Linked DNA regions of Lacticaseibacillus paracasei subsp. paracasei. The protein of the gene in region 3 binds, or shares a complex with, the protein of the main gene of each other region. Links are inferred from orthologs where the notes say so. Each region holds a gene or a part of one and is shown on either strand. Other genes may lie near its edges.

Region 1 (8,097 bases), 2.3 Mb from region 3 along the record:
GGGCGGTGGCTTCACCTTCAGGCGTGGCATTAGTGGCGATAATGACTTCTTTGACTGCCTTATTTGCCTTAAGCCGTTTTAACAAACTCTCAATATTCAGATCTTCAGGACCGCGGCCTTCGATTGGTGATAAAACGCCATGTAATACATGATACAAGCCATGATAATCCTGAGCCCGATCAATGCTCATGACGTCTTTAGGTTGTTCAACAACCAATATCGTGCTTTGGTCGCGACTTTTATCGCGACAAATAGCACACGGATCCTCATCGGTAATGTTGCCACAAATGGAACAATAATGCAGATCCTCTTTTGCCGCGACAAGACTTTTAGCGAACGCCGTCACATCGTCCTTATTCATATCAATGGTGTAAAAAGCCAGCCGTGTTGCGGTTTTTGCCCCGATACCCGGGAGGCGCATATAACTGTCGATCAATTTACTGATCGGTTCTGGATATTGCATAGTGTCCCCTCTTGTTGTGAAAACGTACTGAGTGATGATCTTTGCTGTCATGAGAACAGCTTTGGTTTCAAAATGATGCTTATTTGCTTATGTTGCTGAAACTTTGGGTGCGAACTTGGGTTGTTGTAAAAGTTCGGTTTATGCGGTGAAGACTTCTTGATGATACTTGTGGTCCATTGTTGTTCTCCGAAACGCGCAAAAAGGCGCAGAAACCTCCATGTAAGCGGCCTTGAACCAAAAGGGCCAAAGCCCAGCCCTTTTGGTTCAAGGCCGCTTACACTCCGGTTTCTAACCGCGCCTTTTTGCGCTCTGTTGTTACATTGGCAATCCGCGTGTATACTTACCCATCTTATCTTGAGTTTCCTTATCAATGGTTCCCATGGCTTGATTAACCGCTTCGATAATCAGGTCTTGGAGCATGTCCGGATCGTCTGGATCGATGGCTTCTGGTTTGATTTGAATGTCTTTCATGATCTTTTCACCGGTAAACTTAACGGTGACCATATCGGAAGCTGACTTGCCTTCAAACTCCGTTGCATACAGTTCCTTTTGTGCTGCCTGCATTTCCTTTTGCATTTTCTGCATCTGCTTCATCATGCCTTGCATATTACCCATTCCACGCATGTTTCATCATCCTTTTCTAGTCATTTTTGATTGTTACGTTAGGTGCATCTTTACCAAATAGTTCTGTTAATTTGCTAACAACTGGCGGTATCTGCGGTTTAGTGTCAGCTTTCTGTTCCTTGTTTTCAGGGGCCTTCAATTCTTGAATATAATCTTGTCGAATGGTTGGCCAGACATCACTTTGAACCAAAACAATTTTTGGCTGCTTGCCGGTTAATTTTTGTAGACCACTTTCCAATTCCGTCATCAGTGCGGCATCATTCATGGCGCGTTCAACGTAGATATCATAATCGAAACTCACGATCACACCGTTAGGACTGGCAGCAACCGGTTCACTGACTTTCATCATGGCGCGTTTCGTGATACTAAGCAGACCCAGCAGATTCGGCCAAACATCCTTTAAATTGGTCAGGTCCTGTTTGGTTGCGGCACCTAAAATCGGATAAATAGCTTTACGATTGACATGGTTGGCTTTGGCCTTCACATGTTTCCGGGTTCTGGTTGGTGGCGGAATGGTGCCGCCGTTCGCCTCGACCCGTTTCAGTTGATCACTCAGCTGTTTGACTTTTGCCGTCAATTTTTCAAATTGCGGATTTTCTGCCTGTGCTGGTGCTGCCGTAACCTGTGGCGTTGTCGTTTCGCTTAATCGAACCGTTGCCACTTCTAGATAAATTTCCGGATGATTGGTCATCCGCAGTTGTTGCTGCGTGCTATTCAACACGTCAATCATGTGGTAGATCTGCTCTGGCTTGAAGTTCTCGCTCAGAATTTTGAATTGATCATCAAGTAAGCTTTTTTCTAAATCACCCAAGAGTGTCGGTGCTTGTTGATTAACCAACAGATCCCGCAAGTATTCAATCAGATCTTCGATTAACCGCCCAGCATCTTTACCTGACGCTAACAAATCCTCGATCATTTTCAATGCCTGCGCATGATCCTTGGCGAGGACCGCGGCTAAATACTTGCCCAAAACAGCAGTAGTCACACCGCCTGTGACATCAAGTGCATCTTCCGTTGTGACGTGATTATCGCCAAAACTCAACACTTGATCAAGAATCGATAAGGCATCCCGCATGCCGCCTTCAGCTGCTTTGGCAATCACTTTCAACGCAGCATCGTCGTATGTGATTTGCTTATCATCCAAAATAAAACGCATTCGCTTAACGATATCTTCCGGCGTGATCCGGCGAAAATCAAATCGTTGTGTTCGCGAAATAATCGTTGCTGGGATTTTATGTGGCTCCGTCGTGGCTAAAATAAACACCACATGCGCCGGCGGTTCTTCCAGCGTTTTCAGCAGAGCATTGAAGGCTCCGCTCGATAACATATGCACTTCATCGATGATATACACTTTGACGCGAGCTTGTGTTGGCGCATATTTTGCCTTGTCCCGAATGTCACGAATCTCATCCACGCCGTTGTTAGAAGCAGCATCAATTTCGATAACATCGGTCAAACTGCCATTATTAATAGCCTGACAAATTTCACAAGTATTATCTGGCTCACCATCCTCCAAGTGTAGACAGTTCAATGCCTTTGCCAGAATCTTGGCGACCGATGTTTTACCGGTACCGCGGGGGCCGGTAAAAAGATAGGCGTGGCTTGTCTGGCCAGTAATCAGCGCATTTTTCAGCGTCTTGGTGATGGCTTCTTGGCCAATCACATCTTTAAATTGCTGCGGGCGCCACACCCGATATAACGCTTGATAACTCACCGTGCCGCCTCCTTTAAACACGTTTGCTGGCGCCGTCACCTGCTCATAAGGACCTCAGGTGCAATGGCCCAAAACCAGCCATCACCCCTGAACCCGCTTATGCTCCGGTGACTAAACGCGCCCGTTCACGCTCTTCTTTAAACGCGCTTACCGGCGCCGTCACCTGCTCATAAGGACCTCAGGTGCAATGGCCCAAAACCAGCCATCACCCCTGAACCCGCTTATGCTCCGGTGACTAAACGCGCCCGTTCACGCTCTTCTTAGTGAAATATTCGCTGTGTTCTAGTTTACCATAGCTGCCTCATGAGTAGACAGAATCTGCGACAACAAAAACGGCCGCTCCAATTACAAGCGACCGGTCAATTTCTCAATAACAAAAGGCACATGACGAACCTACCTTAGTGCTGCTTCCTTCCGGACCTGACACGATTCGGAAAGCCACCATTGCCTTAAGGCCTTTCGGCAGTTTTCATTATAACTGATTCTCACTGGTTTGACCAGCCCGCTTGGCGGCTTTTCTTTTGGCCCGGATCGTTCGGAAAAACGTTTGTAGCAACGTGGCGCTTTCATCGGCTTTGATGCCGCTGACCACAGCAACTTGATGATTAAAGCGGGTGTCCGCCAATAAATTATAAAAAGTGCCAGCAACGCCTGCTTTAGGATCAGTGGCACCAAAGTAACACGTCGCCACGCGTGCATTGATCATAGCGCCGGCACACATTGGACATGGTTCTAACGTGACAAATAAGCTGCAATCTTCCAGGCGCCATGTACCAAGCGTTTTGCATGCGGCCTGAATCGCCAGCATCTCGGCATGATGCGTCGCGTCTTGAGTTGTTTCACGCAAATTATAACCACGGCCGATAATCTCGCCTTGATGAACGATCACTGCGCCAATCGGCACTTCGCCGATTGCAGCGGCTTTTTTGGCCTCGGTTAGAGCCGCATCCATAAATTGATTGATGTCGTGTTCGTCCATGATTGCCAAGCACTCCTTGTTTTATCATTCTGATGCCAATAAATAGCCGTCCATCAGGAAAATCCTCATGGACGGCTATTTTGATCACGCAGCCAGTTTATTTACCTGACGTGTGATAGCCACATGTCGCTAAACTAACGGCTAGTGACTCAGTGCTGCCTTTAAGCGATCAATGGCTGCCATGCCTTGGTCGCGAGCCGATCCGGCATATTCGCTAGCACTGTCTTTTAGACTGCGCAGCTTGTCGCTAACCCGGAGCAGACTGGCAACATCATCATCGCTCAATTTATCTAAAACGGTTTGAACCCGATCACTGTCGCCAAAAATCTTCTTCACGAAGCCTTCAACCTGACGCCGTTGGTGCTGCCGTTCAAAATATTCAGTCAAGCTTTTGGCACACACAAATGCCCCTGCTGCGATTGCGGCAGCGGCCACTGCACCACCTAATGCGAGATATTTCGATTTTGTCATGTCATATTGCTCCTTTCTGTCCTGACCTGAGTGTACCACGCCTAGTATAAAAACACTTATTTTGTCGCTTTAAGAATATAGTACCCGTGTTCCTTTTTTACAATGCTGGCATCTTGATAAATTGTTTTCATCAGTTTCAATGCAGATGGCGCACCTTGTTTCTTTTGAATCACCGCATATAACTGACCATGCGGCAACAAATGCTCGGCAGCGCCGGCAAGAATACCGGAAACGATGGTTTTACCAGCACGAATCGGCGGATTCGTCACAATCACGCCAAATTGGCCATCTATCTGATCATACATGGAACTTTCGACAATCGTGACATTGCTGATATCGTTATCCGTTGCATTGCGCTGTGCCAAAGCAAGTGCACGTTCATTCACATCACTCATCGTTACTTGGCGATCAGGAAAGCGCTTCGCCAAAGCAAGCCCAATCGGCCCGTAACCCGTTCCAACATCAAGTATCGGTCCCGCTGGCAATTCGTCTGCCAGTATGGTTGCGATCAAAACCCGACTGCCAAAATCCACCGTGTGTTTCGAAAACACGCCATTATCGCTGGTAAAGCGGAGCGAATGCCCACCTAGCTCAAAGTCAAAGCTGTGCTCATCATGGGCCAAATCAGGATCATTCGTATAATAGTGATTCAATATTGGTGCCTCCTTGTTTTGCGCAGCGCTAAAAATTATCTGCTAGCCCTCAGCCATGAAAAAGGACTGTCAAAGACCATACTCTAATAACACCTAACATCCGGTTATTTGTCAATGCCTTGACCGAGTCGGCTCACCCAGGCTAACCGCTTTGGCCACCACTTGTTCGGCGTTGCAAAAGTGACCTTCTGATTCACGACCATCATGATCTGCAGCAACGTGAATAGCAATGACGTCCGTTTACGATAAGCAACGTACTTCGGTACCCACTCAGTTACATATTTATTTTTATACGAGCGCAATCCTTGGAATCCATAAAACCGATAGCCGTATTCATACACAAGGTGAGCAATCTTTTCTTCAATAAAAGAATAACTAGACGTACCGACATTCGCCAGCGGGGCCATCCCCATATTGAAATACTTAAAGCCGCGATCCTTGGCCAATTCAAACAGATGAATAAACACTTCATCCATAATACCAGAAGGCGCATCGGCACTAGAACGCATCAAATCAATGCTAGTGACCTCATTATTACCCGTCGGCATGTCGGTCGCAAACGCCACAATCTTGCCATCCGGCGCTCGCACAACCGCAATCGGCGCCTGATTCAGATAATGGCGATCAAAGAACCCCAAGCTGAAACCTTTCTCACTGCGCCCGTCCAACCATGAATCAGACACGGTTTGAAGGTCGTCTAGCAAAGCATCATCAAACGGCGGCTTGAGCAGCTCGACACTGTAGCCTTCACGCTCAAACTTGTGCATGAGCGCCCGCTCACCTTTTCGCTTCGTGCCAGCCAATGTAAAGGTTGTCACATCCACATAACCTTCTTCACCAAACTTCATGAAGTCAAAGCCAAATTCATGCAATTTCATCGTCAGGTTTTCGTTAATCTCATAAAAGACTAACGACATGTCCTGATCATCTGCCTGCTTCATAAAGTCAGCAATCGCGGCTGGAATTTGGGTCTCATCTCCAACCGGTTCACCCATGACAATGAGTTTATCAGCCTTCTTTTTAAACAGGAAGAACACGCGATCTTCACCGTCCACTTGATAAAAATGCAGCGATTTATCGCGCATCAGTCCCAGATGGCTCACTTCGTTCCCGCCAAATTTAGCCACAACCGCCTTCAAGCGCGCCTCATCGTAAGGATCGGCCAACGATTTTGTCGACGCCGACAAATATCGGAAGATGAGATACACCGTCAACGCGGCCAGCATGACCCCGATTAAGGTAGTGAAGAACATCCGCTCAGACGGGAAAAGGAAAACATCTGGCACATGCCGGTGATGAATGGCAGGCGCATTATAGAACACAGCAAATGCATAAAAGATAAATGTCAAGCCAAAGACGGCACCATCAATCAGCTTGTTGCCCCACGACAGCGCCAACCGGTCTCTGGTCAATTCACGACGCGTCAAGATAAGCGCAATGACCACCAAAATAAGGAACACGATAAAGCGCAGATGATTATCCTCGCGCAATGACGCCACCATCGCCACAATCAACACAATCACAGTCGGCCAGTAAGCGCGCTTCACGCGGCTGGCAATGCCACGGCCAAAGCCAAGAATTAAGAAAGCCACAATGACATTTGTGACCCGATCAAGGAATAGGAAGGTGTAGGGATAAAGGCGCTGATACAAGGTGTTTTGAAAAGCAAGATCAGGCGCAACACCGCGCAAGAGTAACATAATCCCAGAAAAATACAGGAAAACCACTAGAAAGCCGAATGCTGCTTTGCGAATCAACTGCACTGGTAAGCCTTCAAGGTAAGCATTCAATCGCTTGCCAGCATCTTGCGCAAACAAACCGGCACCAATCAGGAACGGAATGACATAGTAGAAAAGCCGATAGAAAAGCAGCCAAACAACGGCGGCACTGCTGTCCAGACCCAACTGGCCGAGTTCAACAATCATTAACACATCAAAAGAACCCAAGCCGCCGGGCACCATTGAAATAACCCCGATGACATTCGCCACCATGAACAACGGCAAGACAGACAATAGTGGAATGGGCGCCTCAAGAAAATAACCAATCAAAAGAAAGAATGCAGCACAACCGCCCCATTCAAGAAATGATCCCAGCGTCAGGCGCAACTGGCGCTTGAGTGGCATATCGGCAAAGAATTCACTATCACGCACATGGGAGATGATCATGAGCAATGGGAAATAAGCCGCACCGCCCACAAGCCAGACCCAATAGTTAGCAAACTCCGCCCCAATACCAAAAACAAAAATGACGACAATCCCGATCATGGACCAAAGCGACAACCCAGCCAACAAAAACATCGCGATTTTTGAAATCGCAAATAGCACCTGCTTTTGAGACGCTTTTTCATGGTAAAAGTTTGCCCGCAAACTAGCACCCAGTAACCCCCCAAAGCCGGCAATATTGGTGAAGGTGTTGACAATCCAGCCTGATTTAATGACATAAGCCGGTTTGTAGTGCCCTGGTAACAATTCAGTAATCACAAAATCATAAGTTAGCATCGGTGTAACGGCGATCAGCCCCACAACTAACAAAATCAAGAGCGAAACAGGGCTTTGCGTGGCGAGGCTCGCCCGCATTTGTTCTCCATTCAAGTCTTGGCTGATCCGGCCAACCTCAAAAATCACAAACACTAGGACTGCTAGCACAAACAGTACTTTAAGTGTGGTGAGATGTTTCTTTAAAAACGATCCGGTTTCTCGGAATAGTTTTTTCATTGCTGCGTCCTCCGTTTCTATATTCCTATTCATTATAGGAAATCTACAAGCCCCTCGCACCCTTTCTGACCTTTTTGTAAGGTGATGTAAGTTTGCAAGATGATTGAAAAATTTTTTAACTTTTTTAGTTGAAAACGCTTGACCTGAAACGCGTTACAGAAATTACACTCAGTCTAGAGTCAAGAGCGTGAGCAAGACCGTTTAGAAACCGGAGTGTAAGTGGCCTCAAGCCTAAATGGCTGGGTCTTGTCCATTTAGGCTTGAGGTTCTTATGTGCAGGTTTCTGCGACTGTGAACGCGTTTCCGCCAAAGCGTGCTCCGACGCGCTTAGAAACCACATTTAGGCAATGATCTCAATCAAGTCAGCAGTTATTTTCAATCAACTCATAGGAGGTAAACATCATGTTAATGCAAACACATCTTTATCAGGAACTTCCTGTTTATCAGGATACGCAAATTGGCGCCTTGAAGGCCATCGC
Region 2 (11,118 bases), 750 kb from region 3 along the record:
AATATCAGGGAGCACATCTTAGCCTGACGCGACCGTTCTCAGCTGTGCGGTCGTTTCTGTCTCGTGCAGGGTTCAACGCATGTCCTAACGAAAACTCATTATAGCTTTTCTGAAAAAAAGGGTCAACTTGTTGTTGATTATTGTCTCATCCTGATTGTTTAGCGCGCATTCAAACGCCAACGAGTACAGATTCTCAATCCATCGTAATTGTCGCCACGCGCCGATATAAAGCCGTGCCCATGTTCCCTTCGCCTGCCAACTGATAAAACGGCGACAGTGCCAAAGCTTCTTTTGCGGTTGGTTGCGCGGATAGTGGTGTGCTTTTTTGCATCGCTTCTTGGATTAGCTCACTGCCGGATCGCGTAACCGGAACAGTTAGGCCGAAGCGATTGGGAAGGTAGCGTGGCATGTCGGCTGGCAGGGTATTGCCGAATGAAAATAGGCTGGTGACACCCCCGCCTTGCAAGTATTCATATTGATCTTGGGTTGGCAGGCGGAAGCCGAAGTAACTAAGTGCTTTTTGCAGCTCAGATTTTTGCCAGTTTTTGCTGATGCTGACCTGATAATGGTGCGCACTGGCAAGTCGCAGGATCACCGATCCGCTAGTCAAAGTTGCTGGCCAGCCGGATTGAGAAAACGGATCAAGACTGCCATGGCGGTCCAGCAAGGCCAGCACTTGAGCACGAACAGCCGCGTAGGCCATATGATTGCCCTTAAAAATACGTGTCGTTAAACTGACTCGGCCTAAAATCTCTTCGCTCGCTGGCATTGCTCTCGTTGCCACGAGCATCGCTGGTATATCAACTTGTCGTTCAGGCGAAAGCTGATGGCTCAGGTCTTGCATGGTTAGTCCGCTTTGCCCCAAATAATCAGCTAACTGCCCTTGTTGATCAGCCGCAAAACCTAAGCTAACATTAGGCATCCCCGGGACCAACCGTAACCATTCCCCGCCAATCATTGCCTCGAACGTATGCAAAGTTTGGCCAAAAAAAGTCACCGTCAACGGCCGAATATCGTCAACGGACAATAACGGACTTAGAAAGTATCGTGTGAGTTGCTGAAAAATAAACTTCTGCCGCGCTTCATCCAGCGTGTTCCAGGTCGGCAGGGTCAGGTCGTTGACTGCCATATGCTCACCCTCGTTTGCGGTTCTTGCGTTTTTCTGCTAACAGCGCTTGGCGCCGAGCAATTTTGGTATTTCGTTTGCGTTCTAATAACACCGCAGTTCGAATCTTTTTACGATAATTCGGCATGTGCTTTTGCTTTGCCTTTTTCACCAAACCGCGAATGGCAAGACTGGTGTCTTCTTGCTTCGGTTTGCGGTGAACTCGACGATTGCGGTCATAAGTGTCGACAAGCTCACCGTTTTTGATCATTTTCGGCGCAAACTTAATGCCCATATGCTCTAATTCGGCAATTTGATCTTCCTGTCCCGGTTCGTACAGTGTCACCGCTGTACCAGCCATGCCATTCCGACCGGTTCGGCCCACTCGGTGAATAAAGAACTCGTTGTCGCGCGGAATCTCGGCATTGATGACCATTGAGACCCCCTTGATATCGATACCCCGAGCAGCAAGATCAGTGGCGACCACATACTGATATTTGAGGTCGGCAACATCCTTCATCACGCGCCGACGTTCTCGCGGCTGAATGCCACCATGAATCTTAGCCACCTTCAAACCTTGATGCTTCAAGAAGTCATGGATAGCATCCACGCTGGTTTTGGTGTTAGCAAAAATCAGCACTAAAAAGGGATGCCCCATCGTGACAAGCTGATAGATTAACTCATTTTTATCGCGCCCTTTTGCCGCAATCAAAATGTTTTCAACCGTGTCAGCAATCACCGACTGCGGTTTCAATTCAATCGTCGTTGGATTGTCCATGTACTTGCGCAAGAATGGTTCCAGTTTTTGCGGAATAGTCGCCGAAAAAACAGCCATTTGCAGATGATCTGGAAAACTCGAGGCAATCGCATCAACCGTTTCGAGGAAGCCCATATCCAGCGTCATGTCAGCTTCGTCGACTACAAAATGACGGACAGACGATGGCACTAAATCATAGCCTTTGATCATGTCCAAGATTCGACCTGGCGTTCCGATAGCCACATGTGGTTGATGATTTTGCAACTTGTCGATCTGCTTTTGCTTGTCCATTCCCCCGACTAAACGGTTAATCCGAATCGCGGGCTCAGTTTGTATGAGTTGCTGGGCAACCGCATAAATTTGATTGGCTAACTCACGTGAAGGGGCAGTGATCACGACCTGAGTCGCATCTTCGGTAGGATCTACCATACTGAGTAAGGGTACCAAAAAGGCGTGAGTTTTCCCGCTACCGGTCTGGCTTTGTCCAACAATGTTTTCACCACGCAAAAGCGCCGGAATAACTTTTTGTTGAATGGGTGTCGGGGCGGTGATGGCCATTGCATTGAGACCATCGATAACAAAAGGTTTTAGTTGAAATTGTTTGAATTGATTCTCCATAATGCCTACTTTCCTGAGGTCGAATATTCTTTGACCAGTTGATCGAGTTGCGTCTCGATTTGAATCAGTTCGTCAAAATTAGCTGCCTTAGCGCCGCTTGCTAATGGATGACCACCGCCATTGTGTGCTTTGGCAAGTGTGTTGATGATGGGACCTTTTGAACGCAGATGAACGCGGTAACCGCCTTCTGCCTGTTCAATAAATTCTGCCCAAGCAATGACGGTATCCAGTCGGCCGGGTGTGCCGACAACAGCGCTTACCTGATCATCAGCCAGTTTCAGCTCGTTGATCGCGGTCCGTGGTACCGTCACACTGGCGGCACCTGCTGGGGTAATTTTCAGATGATCGACAACATAGCCTTGCAACCGTGCTTGTGCCAACGTCACCGTGTTCATCCGATTATTAATGGCTGTTGGATCAAAATCCTTTTTAATCAACTCAGCCGCGACCTGCAACGTATGCGGGGTCGTATTGTTAAATAAAAATCGGCCGGTGTCGCCAACAATCCCAGCGTACATTAGGCGAGCAGCCTTATCGCTGAGTTTCAAAACACCGTTGCTGGCGGCGATTAAATCGTAAATCAGTTCAGAGGCAGAGCTAGCGTTGTTATCGACCCAAACAAGATCGCCATACGCATCATCGTTCGGATGATGATCGATTTTGATCAGCATTTTCCCCTTGTTGAAGCGCTCATCAGAAACTCGCGGCGTATCGGCAGTATCGGTCACAATCACGAGAGCATCCTTGTAAACGTCATCAGTAATGGTTTGTTCCTGTGCCAACCAGCTCAAATTGCCAGTGTCACTACCAACCTGATACACTTTCTTATCCGGAAAACTAGCGCGAATGGTTTCTGCTAAGCCAACTTGGGAACCCAACGCATCTGGATCTGGGTTCACATGACGATGGATAATGATTGGATCGTTTGCCTTGATGGCGTTAATAATATCGGTTTGAATCATCAAAAATCAATTCCTTTCTAATAGCTGGCAGGTCACAATCGCTTTAGCAACCTGAACCCCGTCGCTTAAGACATCAACATCCAGCGTCGCATCATGCCTAGTCATCTCAAGTTCACGTAACAAGACGGTGACCACACTTTCTAACTGGATGGGTCGAAATGTTGTTAAATTCAGTCCTTCGACCAACACGTTTCGCCGCCCCGTGTCATGCAAATAACGGGTAGTGCAACCGTTAATGGCTTCAGCCAGCACCCCAAAACTCATAGTGCCAAGCGAATTGGTCATGGCCGGCACGGTTTTCAACTCGTAACCGCCAACGTAAGGCGGTTGCGGTGTGATGGCGGTCAGTTGAGCGCTGACCTGATCGGCAATGGTATTGGATAGTTCGCGACTGTGGGCAATGCCTGTGAGACTTGAAAAAACCGCGTTGCGGGTCACAATTCCCAACAGATTCCAGCTATCATCCACCACCGGCATGGCCGTTAAACCGGTATCCTGCATGGTATGCCCCACAGCAGTCACACTAAGGTAAGGTTTGACAGTTTGCGGATCCTTCTGCATCAACCGTTCAATCGGCACCGTCGGCTTCTTACCGCCAACCAGCGATGGCCGCATGACGCCAACCAATCGCCCATTGCGCGTCACGACCGGCAATGGATATCGCGGATCGGGCAACAGCAAATAATCACCGACCGTCGCCTCAACACCAATGGTTTGAATTTGGGCCAACGGCGTATAAATGGCAGCTACTGTCAAAATATCCTGTTTGATCGCCTGATCTGACAAAGCTCGATTGATCATGGTTGCAACTGTAAAGGTATCATAAGCAGTTTGCAACACAGGCAACTGCTGATCATCCGCCAAGGCGATAATCGCCGCACTAGTTTCGAATCCCCCGGTGATCAACACCGCAGCACCATCTTCTAGTGCCAGCCGTTGTGCATCTTCACGGTTTCCGACAATCATCAACGAGTTACGCGTGATGTAAGGCCGCATGGCAGCTGGTGTCATCGCCCCGATCACGAATTTGTCCAATTTCTTGTCCATACCGGCCTGCCCGCCTAAAACTTTGGCGTCAATCAAATCAACCAGTGTTTTGAATGTCACAGATTCAATTGGATTTAACGGTTTTTGTTCAATCCGAATCGTGCCGACACGCGCAATTGTCGAGACAAAGCCGGTATTCTCGGCTTCCTTAATAGCTCGATAAGCGGTTCCTTCGCTGACTTTCAAATGCTTCGCGATTGACCGAACGGAAATCTTCTTGCCAACCGCCAAGTTTGCGATATAATCCAAAATCTGCTCATGCTTTGTCGCCATACCATCACCCCACTGCAATCTATCGTTAGTATACCATAGGTTACGGCTGTACTATGACAGACGAAGCGCGAGCCAACCCGGTTTCTGGGTTGGCGAGCGCGTTATGGGAAAAACGTGCGCTAAACCGCATTAATTAGCTCAAGTAGCGCATGCCGCTACTTGAGCCCCTACAGCAAGCACCCCTTCGCTGTCTGTCTTCACAACGGTAAGTCCAAATTCTCATACTGCTTCGGATCCAACCCGGTCACGGTAATCCCAAGTAACCGGATGGCCAAGTTCGACATGGCAACACTGCCCCAGAGCTGCCACGCTGCATCGAAAATGGCTTGTTCGCCTTCGAAGTAGTGATCTTGGGTTAGCCGCTTTGTTTGCGTGATGAAGTCCACATCGCGCACCTTAAGCACCACGGTTTTGCCGTGCATAGCTTTTTGATTCAACGATGTCACGACCATCCCTGCCAGATTGTGTAACTGTGTCTGAACCGCCTCGGCGTCAGTTAGAGGCGTGCCATAGGTTCGTTCTTTGCCAATTGACTTCGCCGTCCGAACAGCAACAGGACGATTGTCAAGGCCACGAGCATGTTGATAAAGCACAAATCCCATTTTGCCAAACATCCGGATCAAATCATCTTGCGATAAGGCCCGTAAAGACTTGCCATCAGTGACACCTAAGTCGGTTAACTTCGGCAACGTTTTCTTACCAACCCCGCGAAACTGCTTGATCGGCAGCCGATCCAAAAATAATAAGGCTTGTTCTGGCAAAACCAGTGTACGACCAACCGGTTTATTGTAATCAGAGGCTTGCTTGGCGATAAATTTATTGTAGGAAATGCCAATGGAACTTGTGAGCTGCGTTGCCTGACTAATTTGATCTTGCAGCCACAATGCCAAGGCGATCGTACTCGGGAACATCTTGTTGGCCGTGACATCAAGATAAGCTTCATCGAACGCCACTGGTTCAATTAGATCGGTCACTTGATGAAACAAGGCGTGAATTTGCGCGGACACTGCTTTATATTTTGGAAAATCCGGCGTCTTAAACACCAGTTTTGAACGAGGCACAAGTTGCAAGGCTTCGTTGGCCGGCATTGCCGAATGAACGCCATAACGTCTGGCGACATAGTTGGCCGTTGTCACAACACCTTTGCCGCCAGTTGTACGCGGATCCCGGGCAATTACCAAGGCTTTACTACGCAATTGCGGATTATCGCGCATCTCAATTGAAGCATAAAAGGCGTCCATATCCAGATGAATGATTTTCCGGGAAGTATCGTTTTGTAATGGTAATTCAAATAACGCCATGAGCTTCCCCTTCCTCGTATCAACTGTTCTGTTATTCTTTCTGTCGCGCTAGTTCACGTTCAGCTTTAACGATCAAGACCGATTCTACTCGGACCACCTATAACGCGCTCGTCAGCCCAGAAACCCGGGCTGACTCGCGTTCACTAAAAAAAGGACCCTGACCGCCTTTTCGGGTCACAGTCCCTTTTGTTTATCTGTGAAAGCCTAGTCCGCCAGTTTAATTCGGCGTGGTTGCCAGAACCATTGGCGGCCATCACGAGCTAACAAATCAAACGCTGCTTGCGGACCCATCGTGGCAGCCGGATATGTCGGCATTTCTGTTTCCTGTGACCAAGCTGCTTGAATCGCATCGATGAACCGCCAAGATGCCGATAACTCTGACCAATGAGTAAAGTTTGTCTGATCGCCTTCAAGCACATTATTGATTAATCGTTCATATGCTTCTGGAGCAGCAGCGGCGGCTTCCGGATCATGACGATACCGCAACTCATCGGGTTCAATATTAAAGCCTGTGCCAAGGGCCTTACCATTCAATTGCAACGAATAGCCTTCACTTGGCTCGATATAAATGGTCAAGCTGTCTGGTTGACTTCCGGTTTCTCGGTTGAATAACGGACTTGCGACCGGTTTAAATGTCAGTGTCAGCTGGGTTGACTTCCGAGTTAACCGTTTACCAGTGCGAATATAAACCGGCACACCCTCCCATTGCGGCATATCTAACATAATTTTGCCTGCGACAAAAGTGGCTGTTTGTGAATTTGCTGCCACGCCTTCTTCTTGCCGATAACCCAGCACTTGGTCGCCATCTACTTCGGCGCTTGCATATTGCGCACGCACAAAATTTTCTTTAGCAGTTGCAAGATCATAAGGCTTCAAAGCGGCAAACACTTGATCCTTGGCCGTCAAAATGTCGTTAGCCGTAAAAGTCTTTGGTTTTGGCATTGTCAGATAAGACAGCACCTGCATCACATGGTTTTGCACCATATCACGCAACGCGCCGGCCTTTTCATAATAACCAGCGCGTTCCTCAACCCCGACCGCCTCGGAAAGTGTGATTTGAATATTGTCGATGTAATCCTTGTTCCAGACTCCTTCAAAAATGGCATTATCAAACCGAAAAGCCAACAGATTCTGAATCATTTCTTTGCCAAGATAATGGTCAATTCGGAAAATCTGATCATCATCGAAGGTTGCAGTTAACGAATCGTTTAGTTCTTTAGCACTGGCATAATCATGACCAAACGGTTTTTCGATAATTAATCGGTTGAAACCGCGCTCCGTCAGCAAATGTTCCGATTTCAGATGGCTCGCAATTGTTTCGAAGAAATCTGGTGCCATGGCCATGTAAAAGATGCGATTGCCACCAGTCACATACTGATCGTCCAATTTTGCAGCAAGATTTTTCAAGGTAATGTAATGATCTGCATCGGTTACATCATGACTCTGATAAAAGAAATGCTGGGCAAAGGCTTTTGCTTGGTCACGATCCACATCATCGCCAGCGACGGCGTTTTCAACAACCTCGTGATAATGATCATCAGTCCACGGACGCCGCGCTGTGCCGATCACCGCAAAATGCTCAGCGAGGACACCACGACGGTAAAGATTAAACAGTGCGGGATACAACTTGCGTGAGGCTAGATCTCCTGAACCTCCAAAAATAATAATCACAGCACGTGACTCTTCTGGCATGTATACGACCCTGCTTTCTCTAGACTTAATTACAATTCGACAAAAATGTGATCAGCACGATCTGCATCGACCGCCAATTCTTTTCCGGTACGGGCTAACTTGATGATCACGGCATCTAAGGTTTTCGCAGTCACCGTGAATTCATCATCCAGCCTCAGGTCAATTTTAACCGTGTAATCAATCAACGAAACTTCATCAATCACGCGTTCAATATGCCCACTTTGCCCAACATCTAACGTGCCTAATGTCACCCGACTTTGTTGGAGATAGTGGCCATTGGCATCCGGAATAACACCGCCGTGCGGACAATAGCGAGGTTCGCCCAACATGGCTGACAACCGTTTGGCCATTTCCGGCGTTAAGGCATGTTCCAGTTTTTCTGCTTCTTGATGGACCGCATCAGCTGGATATTTAAGGCACTGAACCAGAAACACTTCCCAGAGCCGATGATTACGCACCAAAATGGCCGCCTTTTTCCGGCCAGCTGATGTCAGCTGGATACCTTGATAAGGCGTGTGCGCAACCAGTTTTTCTTCGCCCAGTTTGTTGATCATCTCACTGACCGAAGCAGCAGAAACATGCATACCGGCAACGATTTGTTTATTAGAGACCAGCTGTGTATCGCCGCCAATCTCAAAAATCAATTTAAGATAATCCTCTTTATTCGGTGTCATTTTACATCCTTACTTTTAATTTGCAGTCACTGTACTCCATTATGCCATGAGTCACACAAAAAAACACGCCAATTTACTGACGTGTTTTTCGTGATCGGCTCAAATAATGTCGCCATTGAATTCTCTGCGCCGATCATTGTGAAATGATTAGCAGCAAACATCTTAGAAAGTGGATTCGGTGCCTTCATATTCATCAAGGATGATATGCTTCAAGTCGCCGATTAACGGTTCCTGCGGGTTGGTAACGGTGCAGTTATCTTCATAAGCCAGTTCGGCAAGACGATCAACTTGCTTGTCGAGATCAGCCTTTTTAACGCCTTGTTCCTTCAAACTGAGCTTGACGCCAACACTGTGAGCCAGCTTGATGAAGGCCTGAACATAGCTTTCAACCAATTCATCAGTTGTCTTGCCAGGAAGGCCGAGGTAGCGAGCGATTTCTGCGTAGTCTTCGTTAGCGCGGAAGTAGCTATACTTCGCCCAGATAGCGCGCTTCTTCGGTTGACTCGCATTGAAGCGAATAACATGTGGCATCGTGATCGCGATGCAACGACCGTGAGGCAGATGGAACGCTTGCCCAATCTTATGCGCAATGCTGTGGTTAATGCCCAACAGTGCGTTGGCAAAGGCCATCCCAGCAATGGTTGAAGCGTCATGCATCTTTGACTTTGCTTCGACGTCGCCATGATAACTCTTTTCCAGATTTTCGAAGACCAACTTGATTGCTTCCAAACTCAGGCCCTTAGTGTAATGAGTGGCCATGGTTGAAACATAACTTTCGGTTGCGTGGCAGAGCACATCCAAACCGGAATCAGCGACAACCACTGGCGGTACGGATTCGATGAACTGACTGTCCACAATCGCGATGTCTGGCGTCAATGCATAGTCAGCTAACGGATACTTGATGCCAGCCTTGGAATCGGTGATAACCGCAAAAGGTGTTACTTCTGAACCAGTCCCAGAAGTTGTTGGAATGCAGACAAGCTTTGTCTTATTCAGATTCGGGAAGGTGTAAGTCCGCTTCCGGATATCCAAGAATTTCTGCTTAGCGCCGAAGAAATCAGCATCCCCGGCATCGTTGAACAAGCACATCCCTTTGGCAGCATCCATAACAGACCCGCCGCCGATAGCAATGACGGTATCCGGTCCAAATGAGCGCATGATATCGGTCCCCTTGAAGACCGTGTCAGTTGATGGATCAGGTTCAACATCGACAAAAGTCTGAACTTGAACAGGATTTTCACGCCGAGCCAGAACATCTTCAACGATCTTGACGAAGCCTAACTTTTCCATGCTTCGATCAGCAACGATGAAGGCCCGTTTGATGCCTTCCATGTGTTCGAGGTAACGAACAGAATTCTTTTCAAAATAGATCTTTGGTGGCAATTTCATCCACTGCATGTTATTGCGGCGTTTTGCCATTGTCTTGATGTTAAGCAAGTCGACCGTCCCCACGTTATGCGAAATTGAGTTACCACCGTATGAGCCGCAGCCCAGTGTCAAACTTGGAATCATTTCGTTGTAAAGATCGCCAATCCCGCCGACAGAAGATGGTGTGTTGATCAAAATCCGGCAAGCTTGCATAGCATCGGCATACTTCAAAGCTAACTCATCATCAGCCGTGTGAATGACTGCCGTATGACCCAAACCGCCGATATCAAGCATGGTTTCACATTTCTTGAAGGCATCTTCATGACCATCTGCTTTGACCATGGCCAGTACTGGACTTAGTTTTTCACGAGACAGTGGATACTTTTCGCCAACACCTTTCAATTCAGCAATCAGAATCGTGGTGTTATCAGGAATCGTGATCCCCGCCCATTCAGCAATCTGCTTAGGACTTTGACCAACGATTCGCGGATTGACACTTTGCTTTTCAAGATTAATGACGGTACTTTCGAACTTCTTCATGTCCTTCTGTTTAACGAAGTAAGCACCTTGGGCTTCAAATTCCTTCTTCACATCATCGTAAATGCTGGAATCAATAATCACGCCTTGTTCGGAAGCACAGATCATGCCATTATCAAAACTCTTTGAAAGTACTAAGTCATTGACAGCTTGTTTGATGTTAGCGCTGGCTTCAATGTAAGCTGGCGCATTCCCGGCCCCAACACCCAGTGCTGGCTTGCCTGATGAATAGGCGGACTTAACCATGCCAGGACCGCCCGTTGCCAAAATCGTGGCGATACCAGGGTGATCCATCAAAGCTTTAGTCGCATCCATACTTGGTACAGGGATATATTGCAAAGCACCCTTTGGTAAGCCTGCTTTTTCGGCTTCATCACGGATGACCTCCAACGCACGCGCTGAAGACTTTTGGGCACCCGGATGGAAGGCGAAAATGATTGGATTACGGGTTTTAATGGCAATTTCGGATTTGAACATGGTCGTTGAAGTTGGGTTCGTCACTGGGGTCACACCAGCGATAACACCAATTGGTTCAGCAATCGATACCAAGCCGCGTTGCTTGTCTTCATTGATCACACCAACGGTCTTGTTGTTCTTGATTGAATGCCAAATTTCTTCAGTGGCGAACATGTTCTTGATCGCTTTATCTTCCCACACGCCTCGGCCCGTCTCGTCAACAGCGAGTTTTGCCAATTCCATATGATGATCCAAACCAGCGATTGCCATCCGATGAACGATGTGATCGATCTTTTCTTGATCGAAAGTTTTCATGATCTTCAAAGCG
Region 3 (11,235 bases):
CAGCACATGGATCCAGACAGCAAAACCCGTCAAATTAACCAAAGATAAACTCGAAATTGAAGTCCCAGCTTCTTTACACAAAGCTTATTGGGAAAAGAATCTCGTGACCAAGGTAGTCGAAGGCGTTTACGAATTCGCGCAACTTGAAGTTGATCCCGTCATTATGACCAAGGATGAGTTGCAACCAGCTCCGGCTACAGATCAACGTCCTGCGGTTGAAGAAGACGATCAAAATCTGACTTTTAAGGCAAAAACCCATTTAAATCCGAAATATACGTTTGACCGCTTCGTGATTGGTAAGGGAAACCAAATGGCCCACGCGGCTGCTTTGGCGGTTGCTGAAGCCCCTGGGACAACATACAACCCTCTGTTTATTTATGGTGGCGTTGGTCTTGGCAAAACCCACTTAATGCAAGCGATTGGTAATTTGGTGCTAGGTAATAATCCAGCAGCCAACATAAAATACGTCACCAGTGAGAATTTTGCTAATGACTTCATTAACTCGATTCAAACCAAACAACAGGAACAATTTCGGCAAGAATACCGAAATGTGGATCTGCTGTTGGTAGATGATATTCAGTTTTTTGGTGACAAAGAGGCCACACAGGAAGAATTTTTTCATACCTTCAATACGCTGTATGAAAATATGAAGCAAATTGTTTTGACCAGTGATCGCCTGCCTAACGAAATCCCCAAACTTCAAGAACGGTTGGTTTCGCGGTTTAATAAGGGCTTGTCTGTCGATGTCACACCGCCAGATCTGGAAACACGAATCGCTATTTTGCGGAATAAAGCCGATGCTGAAGATCTCAGCATTCCAGATGACACCTTGTCTTACATTGCTGGTCAAATTGAAAGTAACGTACGTGATCTCGAAGGTGCGTTAGTACGCGTTCAAGCCTTTTCAACCATGAAAAACGAAGATATCACGACCAGCTTAGCCGCGGATGCCTTGAAAGCCCTGAAACTTGATGACCGCAGCGGACAATTGACCATTCCGCAAATCCTGAATGCTGTCGCGAAATATTTTCAGCTGACGGTTCAGGATCTTAAAGGAAAGAAACGCGTCAAACAGATTGTCATTCCGCGCCAAATCGCGATGTATCTAGCGCGCGAAATGACCGATAACAGTTTACCGAAAATAGGTCAGGAAATCGGCGGCAAGGATCATACAACCGTCATCCATGCCCACGAAAAAATTATGGCTTCAATGACAACTGATGAGAATTTAAAAGCTCAAGTGATCGAATTGCGGAATATCTTGAAAAACCGCGGGTAATGCACATGTGGATAACCTTCAAAAACAAACCATTTTATCCGTCGCACTTATCCACAAGTGCATAACTTTCTCAGTTGTTGTTTCTCAAAGTTTTCCACAGTTTGAACACGCCCTATTACTATTACTTCAAAAGCTTTATATTATATATATAAAAGACGTTCAGGAGGCTCTTATGAAATTTACGATCACCCGATCCACATTCTTAAAAACCTTGAATGATGTTTCTCGGGCCATTTCAACCAAAACAACCATTCCGATTCTGACTGGATTGAAAATTGTGCTCAACGATAGCGGCTTAATCCTCACTGGTAGTGATGCCGATATTTCAATCGAATCACGGATCAACGCAACGGATGAAAATAATGATCTCCAAATCGGAAGCACTGGTGAAATCGTCTTGCCAGCCCGTTTCTTTAGCGAAATCGTTAAACGTTTGCCAGAAAGCACAATGACGCTTGAAGTTAAAGACAATTTCCAAACCGTCATCACGTCTGGGGCATCTGAATTTACCATTAATGGTTTGGATGCCAATAACTATCCGCGGTTGCCAGAAATTACAGCCGATGCAGCGTTGAGTGTTTCAGCTGATGTGTTACGTCAGTTGATTAACCAAACAGTTATTGCCGTTTCTAATCAGGAAAGTCGACCAATCTTGACAGGGGTTCATCTGACAATTACCGGCGATCAGTTGGTAGCTGTTGCGACTGATTCCCACCGCCTTGCGCAACGTAGCCTGACCTTACCAACAGCAAGTGCCTCGGATTATGACATCATTATTCCAGGGAAAAGTCTGACAGAACTTAGCCGCATGTTAAGCGATGACGTTGAAAAAATCGAAATTCGCATTGCGGAAAATCAAGTGCTGTTCGTGTTTGGGCAAACGGCCTTTTATTCACGCTTACTTGAAGGCAACTACCCTGACACAAGCCGACTTATTCCAACATCCAGCAATACGCAAGCGGAATTTGACGCACCAGCATTGCTGGCCTCCATTCAACGTGCCAGCTTGCTGAGTCACGAAAGTAGCAACAATGTAGTTCGGCTTGTCCTTAATATCGCTGATCAAAAAGCGACTATCTACGGTAATTCGCCAGATGTCGGGAATGTTGAAGAAGTACTTAGTTTCAACAAACTTAGCGGCGAGGATCTAGAAATCTCGTTCAACCCTGATTATATGAAGGATGCCTTGCAAGGATTTGGCCAAACGGCAATTGAAGTTGACTTCACCGCACCATTGCGACCATTCACTTTGGTTCCAACAGAAGACAAGGAACGGTTTATCCAACTCATCACGCCAGTTCGAACGTTCTAACTAAACATGACTTGAAAACGCCTTTACCGAAAAGATTCGGTGAGGCGTTTTTTTGACGAACTTATGCTTCATGAAATGAACTGATAATGTGCGCATCAAAATGCAAAGCAGCCACATGATCCGTTAGCCAACATCAGCTTTTTTGATGGCAGTGAGTCGTTTTATGGGTCTTTTTTCGTCCCACTTTAATCAAAGGTGATGATAACAGACTTTGATTGTTGGTTTGTTCACAAATAGATCAGTCATTTTTTCTGTAAACCTAGGTCAAACAGATGACTTTCATAAAGTTTCACGATCAGTCGAATATTTCTATTTAGAATTCCTAATGACAAATAATCGAAAGTTGCGTTGAGAGCGGTCAAAATCGATAGAAATCAAAATTTAGCCGATTTTGGCCTTTCTGGGTCTTTTTAGTCTAGGGGGACGCACAACGTTCAGATTGCCTCAGAGCCGCTTTAATGCCGTTTTAGAATTGTGTTTTAAGTAGTATAAGGGTATAATTAATTCGTGTTCATTGACGACAAATCGCGGTTTAACGCGGTTTGTCTAGCACTTTTCGGAATGGAGGGCGACAGCAATGACAACAATCGAAATCACGACCCCTTTTTTGACCTTGGGCCAGTTTCTGAAAGAGGCGGGATTGATCGATAGTGGCGGTGCGGCCAAGTGGTATCTGGGTGAAAACTCAGTGACAGTCAACGGCGCAGCTGAGGAGCGACGTGGGCGCAAGCTGTATCCAGATGATCAAGTCAGCGTGGCCGGCCAAACATACGTGATCGTGAGCGCATGAAACTGGATCACTTGGTGCTGAAAAATTATCGCAATTATGCTGCTGTTGATACAACATTTTCACCAGAAATCAATGTTTTGATTGGGGCAAACGCTCAAGGCAAGACGAATCTGCTTGAATCAATCTATGTTTTGGCATTGGCTCGCAGTCATCGAACCAACAATGATAAGGAACTGATTCGCTTTGGTAGCGAGTTTGCACGGGTTTCCGGGCAAGTTTCGCGACAAAGCGGTTCCCATCAGTTGGAGTTGATTATCAGTCATCAAGGCAAGCGTGCCCGGATTGATCGCATCGAACAACCGAAGCTTTCCCAGTATTTAGGGCATTTTAATGTCATCTTGTTTGCACCTGAGGATTTAGCCATTGTCAAGGGCAGTCCGGCTGGGCGGCGTCGCTTCATCGACATGGAGTTTGGCCAGATGAGTCCCAAGTACCTTTATAATCTGAGCCAATATAAAACGTTTTTGAAGCAGCGCAATGCGTATTTGAAGCAGCTTAAGTATCATCAGGCCAAGGATCTGGTTTATCTGGATGTGTTGACTGACTCGCTTGCAGCTTTCGGGGCAGAGCTAATTACGGCGCGCGCTAAGTTGTTGGAGACGATGTCGGATTATGCTGCAACGATTCAGCAAGATATCACCAAGGGGCGGGAGTCATTACATTTTTCTTATCAAACACAGGTTGACCCCAGTCTTCGCGGTAACAGTGAGCAGGTTTACACTGCTTTGGGCGAGATGTTTGCCAAGCAGCAAGCGCGCGAAATCGAACAAGGAACCAGTTTAGTCGGTCCCCAGCGAGATGATGTGTTGTTCATCGTCAATGATAAGGATGTTGCCAATTTTGGCAGTCAAGGGCAACAACGCACCACAGCATTGGCTGTTAAGCTGGCAGAGATTGACCTTATGAAGGATCAAACCGGCGAATATCCAGTGCTATTACTGGACGATGTGTTGTCAGAATTAGATGCGGCTCGCCAAACCCATTTACTTAAGGCCATTCAAACCAAAGTCCAAACCTTTTTAACCACCACAAGTTTGGAAGGCATTCAAAAAGAAATCATCGCAACCCCTGCAGTCTTTAAAGTTGATGAGGGGACATTAGCAAGAGCGTGAACCAGCCCGGTTAGAAACCGGAGTGTAAGTGGGCCTGAACGTGATGACCGTACTTTGGTCATTGCGTTCAGGTTCCTTACACGCAGGTTTCTGGGCTGGTGAACGCGTTTAAAGCAGAGCGTGAACAGGCACGTTTAGAAACCGGAACATAAGTGGGCTTGAACGTGATGGCCGGTTTTTGGCCATTGCGTTCAAGGTCCTTATGTGCAGGTTTCTGTGCCAGTGAACGCATTTTAACAAGGAGGATAACCAGTGACGGACAAGAAAGAAACGGCCGAAGAGAAGAAGGATGAACTGGCGGCTGAGTATGATGCCAGCCAGATTCAAGTACTTTCAGGACTTGAAGCGGTTCGGAAGCGTCCAGGGATGTATATTGGCTCGACAAGCAGCCAAGGCTTGCATCATTTGGTCTGGGAAATCATTGATAACGGGATTGATGAAGCGCTGGCTGGATTCGCAACACGGATTGAAGTTGAAGTTAACCCAGATAATAGTGTGACGGTAACAGATGACGGTCGCGGGATTCCAGTCGATATCCAGTCTAAAACCGGACGGCCAGCACTTGAAACGGTTTATACCGTTTTACATGCCGGTGGTAAATTCGGCGGCGGCGGCTACAAAGTTTCCGGTGGCCTACATGGTGTCGGGGCATCAGTCGTGAATGCGTTGTCGACTGATTTGGACGTCACGGTTACTCGTGGTGGCAAACGTTACTACATTGACTTTATTCGCGGCAAGGTGAACACGCCGATGAAAGTGATTGGCACGGCACCGGAGCACGAACATGGCACCAAGGTTCATTTTCTGCCTGATCCGGACATTTTTACCGAAATTAGAACATTCGATGATAAGATTCTGACCACCAGAATTCGCGAACTGGCTTTCTTGAACAAGGGTCTCAAGTTGACCTTTACCGACAAGCGCGCGGCAACGCACGAGAAGCTGGTATTCCATTATGAAGGCGGCCTCAAGTCTTACGTTGACTTTTTAACTGAGAAAAAAGAAAACCTGTTACAAGAACCGATTTATGTGGAAGGACAAGACAAAGGCATCACGGTGGAATTCGCGTTGCAATACACCAACGACTATCACAGCACCTTGTTGACGTTTGCCAACAACATCCATACGTATGAAGGCGGCACGCATGAGACCGGGTTTAAAACGGCGCTGACACGGGTCATTAATGATTACGCTCGCCGGTCTGGTGCGCTAAAAGACAGCGATGATCCGTTAAGCGGGGATGATGTTCGTGAGGGCTTGACGGCGGTTGTTTCCGTGAAGCATCCAGATCCGCAGTTTGAAGGGCAAACTAAAACCAAATTAGGGAACTCGGATGCCCGAACGGTGGTTGACCGTACCTTCTCTGACCACTTCAATAAGTTTCTCATGGAACACCCAGCTGATGGCAAGCTAATCATTGACAAAGCCATGCTGGCCAGCAAGGCACGTTTGGCGGCTAAGCGGGCGCGTGAAGTGACCCGGAAAAAGAGCGGGTTGGAAATTTCGAACCTGCCTGGTAAATTGGCCGACAACACCAGTAAGGACCCAGAGATCTCTGAATTATTTATCGTCGAAGGGGATTCCGCTGGTGGTTCTGCCAAATCAGGGCGTAGTCGCCTGACGCAGGCCATTTTGCCAATTCGTGGGAAAATTCTGAATGTCGAAAAGGCTTCAATGGAACGCATCTTGGCCAATGAAGAAATTCGAACCTTATTCACCGCGATGGGTACCGGTTTTGGGCAGGACTTTGATATCAATAAGGCTCGATATCACAAACTGATCATTATGACCGATGCCGATGTTGATGGTGCCCACATTCGGACTTTGTTGCTGACGTTGATTTATCGCTACATGCGGCCAGTGCTTGACGCTGGCTATGTCTACATCGCACAGCCGCCGTTGTATCGGTTACGCCAAGGCAAAATGACGCAATATATCGATTCCGATGAAGAATTGCAAGACATTCTAGGCCAGTTGCCTCCGAGTCCAAAGCCAGAGATTCAGCGTTACAAAGGGCTTGGGGAAATGGACGCCAACCAGCTATGGGAGACGACCATGGATCCGGATAATCGGCGCTTACTGCGGGTATCGCCAAAGGATGCCGAAGCTGCAGATGGCGTTTTTGAAATGTTGATGGGTGATCATGTTGAACCGCGGCGTAAATTTATTGAAGATAACGCTGTGTTTGTTGATCCGAACAACATTGATGCTTGATTGATCAGTTTAACTAAGTCAGCTTTTGCATGAGAATTTTTGAGAGGAGACTTTTCGCTTAATGGATGATCGCCAAGAAAGCCGAATTACCAATGTGAACCTCGGCGAAACAATGCGTAAATCATTCCTTGAATACGCGATGAGTGTCATTGTGGCGCGGGCCTTGCCTGATGTGCGCGATGGCCTCAAGCCGGTTCAACGGCGGATTCTGTACGGTATGAATGAACTCGGCGTGACGCCGGATAAACCGTACAAGAAGAGTGCGCGTATTGTTGGGGATGTCATGGGGAAATACCATCCGCATGGTGATAGCTCGATTTATGAAGGGCTCGTACGAATGGCACAGGACTTCAGCTATCGTTACATGCTGGTCGATGGCCACGGGAACTTTGGGTCTGTCGATGGTGACGGTGCCGCTGCGATGCGGTATACCGAAGCTCGCATGAGCAAAATAGCAGTCGAGATGCTGCGTGACATCAACAAAGATACGATTGATTTTCAGGATAACTATGATGGCACGGAAAAAGAACCGGTTGTTTTACCGGCACGTTTTCCAAATCTGTTGGTCAATGGGGCGACTGGGATTGCGGTCGGTATGACGACCAATATTCCGCCGCATAATCTGTCAGAGACTATCTCGGCGCTGCACGTGTTGATGGATAATCCAGATGCCACGACAGCTGACCTAATGCAGGCACTGCCAGGACCTGATTTTCCAACCGGCGGCGTTGTGATGGGTAAGTCAGGCATTCGCCATGCTTATGAAACTGGCCGCGGCACGATTGTTTTGCGCGGGAAAGTTGATGTTCAGACGGAGAAGTCTGGCCGTGAACGGATCGTGATTACCGAGATTCCATATATGGTTAACAAAGCCAAAATGGTTGAACGGATCGCAGATTTGGTTCATGAAAAGAAAATCGATGGGATCGTAACCTTGCGGGATGAATCTGACCGTGACGGGATGCGGATCGTCATTGATGTGCGCCGTGATGCTAGTGCATCAGTTATTTTGAATAACTTGTACAAGCTCACGCCACTACAAACCGGCTTTTCATTCAACATGGTGGCAATCGTTAATGGTGCGCCAAAAGTGTTGAGCTTGAAACAGATCCTGCAATATTATCTGGATCATCAAGAAAACGTCATTCGTCGGCGGACGCAATTTGACCTGCGTAAGGCCAAGGCTCGTGAGCATATCCTCGAAGGATTACGGATTGCGCTTGATCATATTGATGAAATCATCACGATTATCCGTAGTTCTGAAACTGGCGACAAGGCAAAAGTCATCTTGATGGACAAGTTTAAGTTGTCTGACAAGCAGAGCCAAGCAATCTTGGATATGCGGCTGGTTCGGTTGACCGGTTTGGAACGCGAGAAGGTTGAAAGCGAATATAAGGATGTTGAAGCAGCGATTGCTGATTATACTGATATTCTTGCTAGACCAGAACGTGTTCATCAGATCATCTACAACGAATTGCTGGATATTCAGAAGAAGTTCGGCGATAAGCGCCGTACTGAATTACTGGTCGGTGAAGTGCTCAGTCTTGAAGATGAAGATCTGATCGAGCAAGAAGACGTGGTCATCACGTTGAGTCATAACGGCTACGTCAAGCGATTGGCAACCAGTGAATTCAAGGCACAAAATCGCGGGGGTCGCGGTATTCAGGGGATGAACGTCCATGATGACGATTTCGTTGAACGCCTGATTTCGACTTCCACGCATGATGTCCTGCTCTTCTTCACCAACAAAGGTAAAGTTTATCGCAGCAAGGGTTACGAAATTCCTGAGTACGGTCGAACCGCAAAAGGGATTCCAATTATCAACTTGCTTGGTGTCGGTGCCGGTGAAAAGATTCAAACGGTTATCAACGTGCATGAAGGCGAAAATGATGATCGTTATCTCTTCTTCGTCACGCAAAAAGGCGTTGTTAAGCGCACACCGGTGAAGGAATTCGCCAATATTCGCAGCAACGGACTGATTGCGTTGAATCTCAAGGATGAAGACGAACTGAATAATGTCATCCTAACGTCCGGACAAGACAATATCCTGATCGGGACGCATCTGGGTTACAGTGTGACCTTCAAGGAACAAGACGTTCGCTCAATGGGACGTTCAGCGACTGGGGTTCGAGGTATTCGTTTACGTGAACACGATTACGTAGTGGGTTCCGACATTCTCAAACCCGATTCCGAAGTCTTTGTCATTTCAGAAAAAGGTTACGGTAAACGGACGGCAGCGAAGGAATATCCGATTAAAGGTCGTGGCGGTAAAGGGATCAAGACAGCCAACATCACCGCCAAGAATGGTCCGTTGGCAGGGGTCACCACCGTTGATGGTACCGAAGATATTCTTGTTATGACTGATTCTGGTGTCATGATTCGCTTCAATATTCAAAGTGTTTCGCAAACTGGCCGAGCAACGTTAGGGGTTCGTTTAATTCGAGTTGACGACGATGCCAAGGTTGCAACGATGGCCAAGGTTGAACCGGAAAGCGACGATCCAGACGATGGCAGCAAGCCAGATCAGCCAACTAGCCCGACAGACGGTTCTGCTGAACCAACCTCGCAGCAGCCAGCTGATGGTTCGTATGCTGGCGATGCCGATCAGCAAGTGAGCCAATTGCTTGATCGCGCTGAAGCTGATCAACCAGAGCAACATGATACTGGCGACCAGCCTGAATAATCTAATAATGCTAGCATCAATTGAGCTGATTCACGCTCAATAAAAATACCGGTCGAAATGGCAATTTGCCACTTCGACCGGTATTTGTTTGCGTACAGATAACCTCAAATCGTGAAGGTTGATTGGTTGCCCATGCGCGCCTTAAGTTCATGGATGATCTTAACGCCGCTGCTGGTACCGATGCGAGTAGCACCAGCTTTAATCATTGCCAAAAAGGTATCAACATCTCTGATACCGCCAGCCGCTTTGACTTGCACTTGATCGCCGACTGTTTCTTTCATCAAAGCCACATTTTCGACAGTGGCACCGGCTGGGCCAAAGCCCGTTGAAGTCTTAATAAAATCAGGACCGACGTCCTTAGCAATAGTTGCCATTTTGATGATTTCCGGCTTGGTAAGATAGGCGGTTTCAAAAATGACTTTGCACGGTACATTGACCGCATGACAGACAGCAACGATTTGACGCATTTCATTTTCAAGATAACTGTATTGCTGTTCCTTAAGCGCCGTGATATTGATCACGTAGTCAATTTCGTTGGCACCGTTTTGTAAGGCGTCTTTGGTTTCAAAAACTTTGGCCGCGATGCTCGTTTGGCCTAAGGGGAAAGCAATTGCGGCGCCAACATCAATGTCGGTACCTGCTAGTTGTTTCGCACAAAAAGCCGATTGGACTTGGTTAATCGCCACCATTTTAAAATGATATTGTTTGGCCTCGTTGCAAAGCTGGCGCAAATCTGCGTGAGTTGCATCTGCATGTAAGTTTGTGTGATCAATCATGCGACTGAATTGATCTAAAGTATAAGCTGTCATGATTTTTCCTCCAAAGTTGAATTCGTTTACATTTAGCATACCACTTTTTGCGTAATGTATATCTGACAGCGATAAATAGTACGGTGTTGTGCAAGCAACCATGCAGAAGAAAGGTCATTGCGGTCAAGGTCCTTATGTGCAGGTTGCTGCACCAGTGAACGCGTTTAGAGGAGGAGAAGCGAATGTTGAATAGTGTGAGTCTAACAGGGCGGTTGACCAAGGAACCTGAAGTTTTCCGAACGGCTAACGAGCTTGATATCGTCCGATTTACGTTGGCGGTGAATCGCGTTTTCAAGAATAAAACGGGACAGCGCGAGACTGATTTTATTGAGTGTGTCATTTTTGGCAAACGCGCCTTAACTTTTGCGGGATCAACTACCAAAGGGTCATTGTTGGGTATTTCAGGGCGGCTGAGTAATAATCATTTTGAAAATAAGCAAGGTGAGCAAGTGTGGCGGACCGCTGTCGTCGTTGATAATTTTGCTTGGTTGGAGTCGCGAGCCACGACGGAAAGCCGCCGGGCAGGGACCTTGCAGGCGACAGGAACAGACGACGTCATGCCAGTAGAGGAAGGCACCCTGCCACAGGTCGCAACCGACGATCTGCCATTTTAGTGGTGGTATTCGCCGCGGATCTATGCTACAATTTTAACTCGTGAGTATCCGGCTATTCTATAGCCTTAGTACTCTCCTTGCTCCGGCAAATGACCGGGGCCTAAAGTCCATAAGGAGGTGAATCGTCATGGCTGAAACCAAATATGAAGTCACTTATATCATCCGTCCAGATTTGGACGATGCTGCAAAGACTGAATTGGTTGAACGTTTTGACAATATTTTGAAGGAAAATGGTGCCAACATCATTGATTCCAAGGATTGGCAAAAGCGTAAGCTCGCATATGAGATCAACAAGTACAACGAAGGTCTCTATCATATCGTGAACTTGTCCGCAGAAGATGACAAAGCGATCAATGAATTTGATCGTCTTGGCAAGATCAACAACGATATTCTGCGTCACATGATCGTGAAGCGAGAAGACT

The links.
Region 1: the proteins of dnaN (region 3) and dnaX are in contact, whole or in part, in a cryo-EM structure (PDB 8GIZ), measured with the Escherichia coli proteins. The link is inferred for Lacticaseibacillus paracasei subsp. paracasei from one-to-one orthologs.
Region 2: the proteins of dnaN (region 3) and dinB are in contact, whole or in part, in a solved structure (PDB 1OK7), measured with the Escherichia coli proteins. The link is inferred for Lacticaseibacillus paracasei subsp. paracasei from one-to-one orthologs.

Annotation. Positions count from the first base shown.
Region 1 is NZ_AP012541.1:2,306,872-2,314,968, forward strand. Bases 453-3,367 are described here. They hold dnaX (DNA polymerase III subunit gamma/tau), read right to left. Parts: upstream 2,802-3,367; coding sequence 1,104-2,801; downstream 453-1,103. Other genes in these bases: recR (recombination mediator RecR), read right to left, coding at 453-463; LBPC_RS11325 (YbaB/EbfC family nucleoid-associated protein), read right to left, coding at 779-1,087; tadA (tRNA adenosine(34) deaminase TadA), read right to left, coding at 3,274-3,367. Outside these bases: more of recR, read right to left, coding at 1-452; more of tadA, read right to left, coding at 3,368-3,780; LBPC_RS11340 (hypothetical protein), read right to left, coding at 3,922-4,251; LBPC_RS11345 (class I SAM-dependent methyltransferase), read right to left, coding at 4,308-4,904; bifunctional lysylphosphatidylglycerol flippase/synthetase MprF, read right to left, coding at 5,009-7,618; LBPC_RS11355 (hypothetical protein), read left to right, coding at 8,021-8,097. UniProt on the Escherichia coli protein: Part of the beta sliding clamp loading complex, which hydrolyzes ATP to load the beta clamp onto primed DNA to form the DNA replication pre-initiation complex.
Region 2 is NZ_AP012541.1:743,676-754,793, reverse strand. The notes cover bases 4,012-6,821. They hold dinB (DNA polymerase IV), read right to left. Parts: upstream 6,064-6,821; coding sequence 4,960-6,063; downstream 4,012-4,959. Other genes in these bases: zwf (glucose-6-phosphate dehydrogenase), read right to left, coding at 6,268-6,821; LBPC_RS03620 (DRTGG domain-containing protein), read right to left, coding at 4,012-4,762. In the rest of the region: LBPC_RS03635 (hypothetical protein), read right to left, coding at 194-1,129; LBPC_RS03630 (DEAD/DEAH box helicase), read right to left, coding at 1,134-2,480; LBPC_RS03625 (DHH family phosphoesterase), read right to left, coding at 2,486-3,442; more of LBPC_RS03620, read right to left, coding at 3,449-4,011; more of zwf, read right to left, coding at 6,822-7,755; LBPC_RS03605 (metal-dependent transcriptional regulator), read right to left, coding at 7,785-8,429; adhE (bifunctional acetaldehyde-CoA/alcohol dehydrogenase), read right to left, coding at 8,592-11,118. UniProt on the Escherichia coli protein: Poorly processive, error-prone DNA polymerase involved in translesion repair and untargeted mutagenesis. Copies undamaged DNA at stalled replication forks, which arise in vivo from mismatched or misaligned primer ends.
Region 3 is NZ_AP012541.1:72-11,306, forward strand. What follows is about bases 595-3,521. They hold dnaN (DNA polymerase III subunit beta), read left to right. Parts: upstream 595-1,451; coding sequence 1,452-2,591; downstream 2,592-3,521. Other genes in these bases: dnaA (chromosomal replication initiator protein DnaA), read left to right, coding at 595-1,279; yaaA (S4 domain-containing protein YaaA), read left to right, coding at 3,169-3,381; recF (DNA replication/repair protein RecF), read left to right, coding at 3,378-3,521. In the rest of the region: more of dnaA, read left to right, coding at 1-594; more of recF, read left to right, coding at 3,522-4,493; gyrB (DNA topoisomerase (ATP-hydrolyzing) subunit B), read left to right, coding at 4,746-6,707; gyrA (DNA gyrase subunit A), read left to right, coding at 6,769-9,390; deoC (deoxyribose-phosphate aldolase), read right to left, coding at 9,495-10,199; ssb (single-stranded DNA-binding protein), read left to right, coding at 10,382-10,813; rpsF (30S ribosomal protein S6), read left to right, coding at 10,941-11,235. UniProt on the Escherichia coli protein: Confers DNA tethering and processivity to DNA polymerases and other proteins. Acts as a clamp, forming a ring around DNA (a reaction catalyzed by the clamp-loading complex) which diffuses in an ATP-independent manner freely and bidirectionally along dsDNA.